DNA from 2 places in the Clostridium sp. 'deep sea' genome. Region 1 is predicted to be linked to the other one. Evidence: riboswitches for the same ligand, from Rfam matches in the RefSeq annotation. Region 1 holds a riboswitch; the other holds the start of a gene.
What was found. A riboswitch is a leader RNA that binds a small molecule or an ion and turns the genes downstream of it on or off. The one in region 1 is predicted to bind glycine.

Region 1 (4,721 bases):
GCTATATTAATAGTGCCATCTACACATAAGGTTTTTATGTCATTTACCTTAGCCCATCCATTTATTAGTGGGTTCATTAAGTTTGCAATTTTAGCAACAATGGGTGAACTTTTAGCTATAAGAATAACTAAAGGAAATTGGGTAATGCCAGTTGGTGTTTTTTATAAAATGTTTATTTGGGGTTTTTTAGGTATGGTAATAACTCTAATATTTAAAATATATGGTGGGGGAATTACTTTAGCAATGAGCAATGGGGTACTACCTGGTGGTAATTCTAAGCTTTTATTTGCATTTTTTGTGGCATCAATAATGAACTGTACTTTTGGGCCTTCTTTTATGGCTTTTCACAGATGTACAGATACATTTATTGATTTAAAATATGCAAAAGGCGGTAAAATAAGCTTAAAAGAAGTGACTTTAGCCATAGATTGGAATGGCTTTGTTTCTTTTGTAGTATTAAAGACTATTCCAATATTTTGGATACCGGCTCATACAATTACTTTTTTACTTCCTGAAGAATACAGGGTATTAGTAGCAGCAGGATTATCTATTGCATTGGGTTGTATATTAGCTTTTGCTAAAAGAAAAAAATCTTAAATGTGGATTATAAAATATGGTGGAGTGATTTTATGAATATAGAGGTTTTAAAGACTTTTAAAGTTGTAATGGAGCGTGGTAGCTTAACAGCAGCTTCAAGGGTATTGGGTTTAAGTCAACCTGCAGTTAGTATGCAAATAGCTTCACTAGAAGAATATTTTGGTGCAAAACTGTTATACCGAACAGCACGTGGTGTAGACTTAACTGATGCAGGAGAGCATGTGTTAGAGTTAGCAGAAAAATTTGAAAAATCAATTTTAGATACTCAAAACTCGGTAGCAGAGGCGCAGGAAGAGTTAGATGGTGTACTAAAAATTGCAGCTAGCAATATTCCTGGCATGTATATATTGCCTCACTATGTTAGTGAGTTTCAAAAATATCACCCTAAAGTTAAGGTATTGTTAGAGATTCAAAATACCAGAAAGGCCGTAGATAGGCTATTATCTGGAGATGTTCATATTGCAGCGACAGGTGAAAAATTAAATAATGATTGTATAGAGTACTTGCCTATAAAACAAGATAAAATTGTTTTAATTGCTCCAAAAGACTTAAATGTTTCTCAAATAAGCTGTTTAAAAGACTTGCAGAAGCAAAAATATCCGTTAATAAGAAGAATGCAAGGCTCAGCAACCTTTAGAACAGTGAATGGTTTTTTGAAAAAAAATAATATTAATGTTCAGCATCTTAATGTATTAAGTGAGGTTAATAGTGTTATTCCACAAATAAACTCAGTGGTAGCTGGTAGTGGTTTAGCATTTGTTTCTTATGCTGCAGCTAAACAATCTATTGATTTACAGCTTGTAAAAATTGTGAGCATCAAAGAAATGCCTCTTGAAAGAACTCTATATGCCATAGTAAAAAATACATGTGACAGAAGTAGAGTTGGCAGTGCATTTTGGCAGCTTTTACTGAATGGAGGGAAATAGAATGATTAAAGACATTAAGTTAACATCTATGACAAAGGGCGGAGGCTGATCAAGCAAAATTGGGCCGGGTGCCTTATCAAATGTATTAAATGGAATTAACAAAATGCAAAACAAAAATGTATTAGTGGGTTTAGAGACTGCCGATGATGCTGGTGTTTATAAAATAAATGAAGAGCAAGCGTTGGTGCAAACAGTAGATTTCTTTACCCCAATAGTAGATGACCCTTATTTATTTGGACAAGTCGCCGCCACTAATTCTTTAAGTGATGTATATGCTATGGGAGGAAAGCCTCTTACAGCCCTTAATATTGTGGCCTTTCCCATCAACTGTGTTGATTCAGGAGTTCTTAGAGCAGTTTTAGATGGTGGTGCAAGTAAAATTGTTGAAGCAGGAGTATCGCTGCTTGGCGGTCATACAGTAGAAGATCAAGAACCTAAGTATGGACTAAGTGTTACAGGCATAGTGCATCCACAAAAATACTGGAGTAATGCTGCCGCTAAAGAAGGTCAAATACTTATCTTAACCAAATCAATTGGCACAGGTATTATTGCTTCAGCAGTAAAGGGTGGCTTAGTGGATGAAAAAAGCATTGATGTATATCACGAAAATATGATTACCTTAAATAAATATGCAGCTGATATTTTAAAAAACTATCATGTTACAGGCGTTACTGATATAACAGGGTTTGGTTTGTTGGGACACTGCCTTGAAATGGCCGAGGCTAGTAATGTTACAATTTCAATAACAGCTAAAGCTGTTCCGTTATTACCTCAAACAGTTGAAATGGCAGAAATGGGCTTGTTAACAGCTGGTGGCTATAATAACTTAGCTTATGCCGGGGAAAGAATTGAATTTAATAGTGATGTGCCCGAAATAATGCACGATGTGCTATTTGATCCACAAACTTCGGGTGGCTTATTGGCAGCTGTGGACGTAAACGAGCTACCATTAATAATTGATGAGTTTAATAAAAATGAAAACTTTATTGCTGTTATTGGTAAGGTGTTACCCAGAGGCAATAAAGCAATAACAGTTGAGTAGTTAGGAGATTATTGTGTTATTAGCAGTAGATATAGGTAATTCGAATATTGTTTTGGGATTGTTTAAAAATCAAAAATTGACACGAACCCTACGCTTTGAAACATATGATACAGAAACATGGAAAAAGCAAATAACAGCATTAGAAAGGCCTAGCGCAGTTATGATAGTTTCTGTTGTTCCTAAAATAGAGATTATGTTAAGGGAGTTTTTACAATCAATAAAAATTACTACTCAACAAATATTTTGTAGTAACACCAGAGAAATAGGTGGAATATTCTTTGAAAAAAATGGAGTTAAGCCTCAAGAGCTTGGTGCAGATTTGTATGTAAATGCTGTTGCTAATTTGCATTTATTTAAAAAACGGTGTTTAAGTGTTGACTTAGGAACTGCCTCTAAATTTTGTGTTATTGAAGCCAACGGATTGTATAAAGGCACTACTATTGTACCAGGTATGAAGCTTTCACTTAATGCTTTAGTAAAAAAAGCACCACTTTTACCTGAAATAACACTTGACGCGCCGACAAAAATAATTAATAATGCAACAGTACCCTGTTTGCAATCGGGGATCTTTTATGGTTACTGCGCATTGGTAGATGGCCTTATTAAAAAGATAAAAAAAGAGCAAGGAGACCTATTTGTTATATTAACAGGTGGAATTGGTAAACTATTACATGAATTTTTAACTGAAATAGATGTTTTTATGCCTAATTTGACCTTGCAAGGAGCAGAAATTTTGTATAGAATGATGACAGATGATAAACACGTTTAGTATAATATAGATATAATATAATTTAATAGGCTGGTTGAGCTAAACGGGAGAGACTTCGTAAAGAAGCGCCGAAGGAGCAATAATTGTTTTTTTACCAAAATAATTAGAAACTCTCAGGCAAAAGGACCGCTTAGGGACAGTCCTCTGGAGAGTTACTAAAGTAACACCGAAGGAGATTAATCTCTCAGGTAAACAAGACAGAGTGGCATATGGTTATGCTATTTCTGTCTTTTATTTTTTTAAGTTTTATGCGATAAATTGAAAGGTTTGGGAATGCTAATGTATGGTGAGTTTTTTATTCTAAGTAATAATCCAGCCATTATTGCTAACTATAATAAAGTTGAAGCAGTAAATGGTGATTTGCTTGCAGTATTAAATACCGCACGTGATTATATTCATTTGGGTCATAAACTACTAACACATCCGTTAGTGGGAAGTGTAAAGCCAAACGAGACTCCCTATAAATCAGTTATAGTTTGTAAAGAAATAACAGGTTTAGATCATGAGTCATTATCGGTAATAGAAGGTTCATTAAAAGTAGCGAAAAAGATGTTAGAGGAGCGCCCGTTACCAGAGTGGAATGAGCGAATAAAACAAGATTTTCAAGTAATTGATCAAAGCTTGCTTGATTCGGCATTAAAAAGCTTATCGGTTTACTAACGGAAGGTTTTATTACTAGGGTTTGTTAAAACAAATCAAACAACTAACTTGTAGGAGGATTACACATGTCTAAAGTTTATGATGTTGCCATTGTTGGTGGTGGCCCAGGTGGATTAACAGCTGCATTATATGCTAGCCGTTCTAAGTTATCTACAGTTGTTTTAGAGAAAGGTCAAGTTGGTGGTCAAGCGGCTACAACAGAAGAAATCGAAAACTGGCCAGGAACTATTCATACAACTGGTCCTGCTTTAACAGCAGCTATGGCTGAGCATGCTAAGAAGTTTGGTGCTGAGTTTGTTAGAGAAGATGTTGTTGGAATTGAAACAGAGGGTTTTGTAAAAACAATAAAAGGCCGTAAGGGCGAATACAAAACTAAGTCTATTATTATTTCTACAGGTGCAGAACCAAGAGTATTAGGTATTCCTGGTGAGCGCGAGTTTAGAGGTAAAGGTGTTTCATACTGTGCTACATGTGATGCTGACTTTTATGAAGAATTAGACGTAGTAGTATTGGGTAATGGTGATGCTGCTATTGAAGAAGCTATGTACTTAACAAAATTTGCCGAAACAGTTACAATTGTTGTTATTCACGAAGAAGGTAAAGTTGATGCAACACCTGTAGTAGCTGAGCGTGCATTTAAAAATGATAAATTAAAGTGGATTTGGAACTCTACAATTTCTGAAATTGGTGGAGATGGTATTGTTGAGTGGGTTAAAGTTAAGAATAT
Region 2 (4,721 bases), 960 kb from region 1:
GTCATAAATTATTGTTAGAAAATGGACTAGACAAATCAGTAGTTATTTTAGAAGGTATTGTTACAGCAATGCAGTTTAAACGTTTAATGAAAAAAGCAGGTAAAGACAAGCAAAAAAGATATATCGATGCTGCCTCTAGTGCTACTTGGGAGACAACTGGCGTTAAGTGGTTAGTTGATGGCAAAGATCCAGATCGCAACACATATTTATAATATTGTGTTACATATAGATAATAAATAACACCCCTTTGGCTATTAAGGGGTGTATATTTTTTTATAACAATTTGTTTAAATCAGCAATAAACTGTTTTACAATACTTTCGGGAGTAGCCCAAGAAGTTACCAATCTAACTACTGAACTGTCTTCATTATGTTTTTCTATTACATAAAAATCATATTTTTTAAGAAGTTCCTTAACTAAACTATTGGGTAAGATTGCAAAAATAATATTACATGATGGTTTAGTTTTAAAAGTTATTCCACATTCACTTAATTCTTCACTTAAGATAGTTGCCATTTTGTTAGCATGTTTTGCCAAGTCAAAGAATAAATTATTTTTAAACAGTTCATAAAATTGAAGACCTAATAATCTACCTTTTGCTAACAAAGCACCTTTTTGTTTTAAACTATAGCGAAAATATTCTTGTAAGCATTGATTGTTAATAACAATGGCTTCACCAAGTAGTGCTCCGTTTTTTGTTCCTCCTATATAAAATACATCAGTTAATTTAGCACAGTCTGCTAACGTTAAGTCGCTGTAAGAAGAACTAAGGGCTGAGCCCAATCTTGCGCCATCCATAAATAAATACAGACCTAACTCATCACATACTTTTCGTAAATCACTTAGTTCCTGTTTTGTAAAAACAGCACCCATATCTGTAGCATTTGAGATATATACCATTTTTATTTTTACCATGTGTTCATCTGCATGAAAATTAACAGCTTTTCTAACCATATTAGCCGTAATTTTGCCATCTTTACAATCAACAGCATATACTTTATGTCCGGTTGCCTCTATAGCACCAGTTTCATGCACATATATATGACCGTTATCAGCCGATAACACAGCTTCATAAGGCCTTAAAATAGAGGATATAACTACTAAATTAGCTTGGGTACCTCCAGATGTAAAGTGAATTTGAGAATTTTTATTCTCTAAGTGTTTTGCAATAAGGTTTTTGGCACTTTTACAGTAATCATCTTCTCCATAACCGTGTTGCTGAACTAAATTTGTTTCAGTTAAAGCTTTAATAATATTTTGGTGTGCACCTTCACTATAGTCATTTTTAAAGCTATATAATTTTTTACTCATCCTTATTCTCCTATAGTAATTTTTAATGCTATTATACCAATAATATTATACAAATATAGTGGTGGATATCAATATTAATAATATTTAGTGATGGATTTAATTTCTATTTTTTTGTAGGGAATATTATAGCGTATAAAATTTATTATGTAGAGATGAATAATACTGATTAGTTATTTTAGTGGGAGGGGTTGGTTTGGCTATAAGTTTATGTTTGTAAACTATAGTGGTAGTTCTATAATAAACAATACATAAACCAGTAGCCAAACCAATGAATAATAACCAACTACCTAACTCATTAGCACCAGGATTTATCAGTACAATTTTCATCTAATTCATCTAAACATATTTTAGCCGTTGGTAGATTAAGCTGAAATCGCATAGATAAAATTCTTAGTGAAACTGTTGCTATAAAACAAAGGTACATAGCAAGCATTGTTGGTAATAAACTATGTGAAAAAAACATTATTGTAGCACCCGTGATGGATGCTAAGGCGTATATTTCTTTTTTTAAGATAAGGGGTATATTTCTAATAAAAACATCTCTAATAACGCCACCGCCAACTCCAGAAACAGTGCCCATAAATACTACGCTAAAAATATTGTTTATATCATGGGATATTGCTATCTCTGTTCCTAAAGCAGTAAAAGCTCCTAGACCTATAGCATCAAGGATTAATATTAGGTTTATGCCAAATTTATTTGTTTTGATCGAAAGAGTTTTTAAGATAATTGGGTATATAACAAAAGTTATAAGTGCTGTAATTAAACTTATTACAACATATTTTGGGTTTGTAAAAATAGTTGGAGGAAGTTTACCTATAAAGATATCACGCATTAATCCTCCAAAAGAAGCAGTAGTAATAGATAGTGTAATAACACCAAATAAATCAAGCTGTTTTCTCATGCCAGCCAAAGCTCCAGATATTGCAAATGCGACAGTGCCTATAATATCAAATACATTAAACCAAAACATAATAACTACTCCTTTCAGTTATAATACGCCTTTTATTCGCATGTACTAAAAAGAACAGGGAATAAAAAGCCTTTAATTGCTTTTTATTCCCTGTCCTTTTATCTGAAAGTTTCCTTATTAATCATAAGTTTCTTCGTCGATGCTCAATTAAATGAGTCTCTCCAGGGTAGTGTCAGATTATTGTTATTGACCTGAAAGTTTCAGAATAAGTTCAAGCAAAAATATTCCTTGCTTCTACGGTTATCTAAAAAGATATCTCCAATAATCATCTTCCACTTAAATTATTTTTGTTCATTCTATATATAATATTAATAAATGTCAAGTATGTTTTTATTTTTTTTGTAAAAAGATAAAATAATATGGTTGCTTAGCCATTAGTGATATAATATAAATGCTTAATTTTACTAGTTAAAAAAAAGGTCTAGCAGCCGATATTATTAATATAGATAATCGTTATCATTAAAAGTCTGAAAGTAAAAGAGGTGTTGAGAATTGAAGTATTTATTAACATCATTATTAATATTAATGATAATTGTCAGTGGTATTTTATATACCTCTGAACAAAATGCAATTAAAGAAATACCTCTTAGTTCCATAGTACACAAACCAGTAGATGATTATACCTATAATGTAATAAAAGAAATAACCTCAGCTTCATATATGGGTAGGTTACCTGGCACAGCCGGTAATTTAAAAACAGTTAAGTTTTTAGTAGAGCAGTTTAAGTCGTTAGGACTAACACCTCCTACTAAATATCCAGATTACTTACAAAGCTTTCAACAGGATTTAATGGTGGTAAATTCACCTGCTGTATTGATAACAAGCAGAAAAACAGGTGAGGTAACAGGTGAATATAATAATTTATCTGATTATAATGGGTTAGCATTATGGCCTCATACCATGATAAAGGGTGAAGTTAAGGCAGAGTTAGTAAATGTTACGAGCATGGAGCAATTAAGTAGAGCTAACAAAAAAATTAAAAATAAAGTTTTGTTAATTGACAAACGTTTAGCTTACGCTTTACAGTATGATGCTCGTCAGGCTGAGGGCATTGTTAACAAGGTTAAATCACTAAGCGGATACATAAAGGCCGCTATAATTAATTTTGATAATAAAAGAGATGGCTATTTTCATGTGAGTAAACAAATGAGGCGCTTAAATAGAGGTGGTAAAAAGCTGAATAATAAAAATGGACCTATTTTAATGTATTGCTCAAATGATGCCTACCCATACTTACAGGAGGCTGCTGAGAGAGGAGATTCTGCATATTTAAAGGTAGATTTCTCTTTAGAGAAATGTAAGAGCTCTAATGTTATTGGTATAATAGAGGGTACAAATCAAAAGAGTAAGAAACACCTAATAGTTGGGGCACATTTGGATCATATTGGAGACAATAAAGATGAAACATATAATCCTGGAGCGTTAGATAATGCCTCAGGAATTGCAGGTATTTTAGAAATTGCCAGAACCTTATTAGCAAAAGATGAAAGACCGGAGTATGATATTATTTTTATTGCCTTTAATGGTGAAGAAGAGTATTTTGCTGGTTCTAATCACTATGTGTCTAACCCATTAGTGTCATTGGATTATACAACAATGTTAAATTTTGATATGATTGGGGCAAAAGGAGCAGAGTATTTAGAGATATGTTATGCGGGTACAAACTCAATTAAGCTCAGTGAACAAATAGTAAATTATACAAAGAATATAGGTATTGCCTCAAGATCTAGTTATATATTGAGCAGTGACCATGTAACCTTTACGGTATGTGGAGTTCCTTCGGTAATGTTTAAACAATTACAAGAGATTCAAAGGCACCATACTATGCAAGACTCGTATGAGCTAACAATTGATATTAATAAACACCAAGAGGCTGTTAATGCAGCAGTTAAATTTATAACAGAAGAGTATTATAAGTAGGGGTATAGGGCAAGGTTAAATTTAATAGAGGTTCTTAAGGGGCTGTCGCATTAATTCTACAAAGTGAAGATCTAAATAAAAGTAAACTTAAAGATAACAATGTTAAATCAAATGCTAGATAATAAAATAATTCACGGATAATAAAAGGGGCAAGGAAATAATTTTTTTCAATTTCCACGCCCCTATGCTTTTATATGATGTAGTCTGATTTAGTAATAAATGCATGTTACTTAAGTGTCCACAGAATCACACAGTGAGGATTACATGGATACGGACAAATCTTTTTGATGTTGAAATTACAACAAAAATGAGGTACTATTGTGGTTTGAAAAATGAAGCTTATTATTAATCTTTTGAACATGGATTGACTTTAGATTAAGGTGCTGAGGCACGGAATTGACGGTAAGCAATAACCCCTTCTTTTCTCTTTGTGTACTTTGTGGTTTTAAATCAATATTTTGCTTTATCCTTGATTATGATTTTTAAAACTGTTTTTTAGACTTATTCATTTGCAAAT

Region 2: another riboswitch for glycine. It lies ahead of IMX26_RS08220 (trimeric intracellular cation channel family protein); the one in region 1 lies ahead of IMX26_RS12560 (GrdX family protein).

The regions. Positions count from the first base shown of each region.
Region 1 is NZ_CP063353.1:2,712,530-2,717,250, forward strand. It holds gene IMX26_RS12540 (Mpv17/PMP22 family protein) at 1-597, shown strand, start outside; gene IMX26_RS12545 (LysR family transcriptional regulator) at 630-1,523, shown strand; gene selD (selenide, water dikinase SelD) at 1,525-2,565, shown strand; gene IMX26_RS12555 (type III pantothenate kinase) at 2,579-3,334, shown strand; glycine riboswitch at 3,369-3,473, shown strand; gene IMX26_RS12560 (GrdX family protein) at 3,614-3,994, shown strand; gene IMX26_RS12565 (FAD-dependent oxidoreductase) at 4,060-4,721, shown strand, end outside.
Region 2 is NZ_CP063353.1:1,747,701-1,752,421, reverse strand. It holds gene IMX26_RS08230 (hypothetical protein) at 1-212, shown strand, start outside; gene IMX26_RS08225 (aminotransferase class I/II-fold pyridoxal phosphate-dependent enzyme) at 274-1,311, opposite strand; gene IMX26_RS08220 (trimeric intracellular cation channel family protein) at 1,607-2,284, opposite strand; glycine riboswitch at 2,365-2,459, opposite strand; gene IMX26_RS08215 (M28 family metallopeptidase) at 2,777-4,204, shown strand.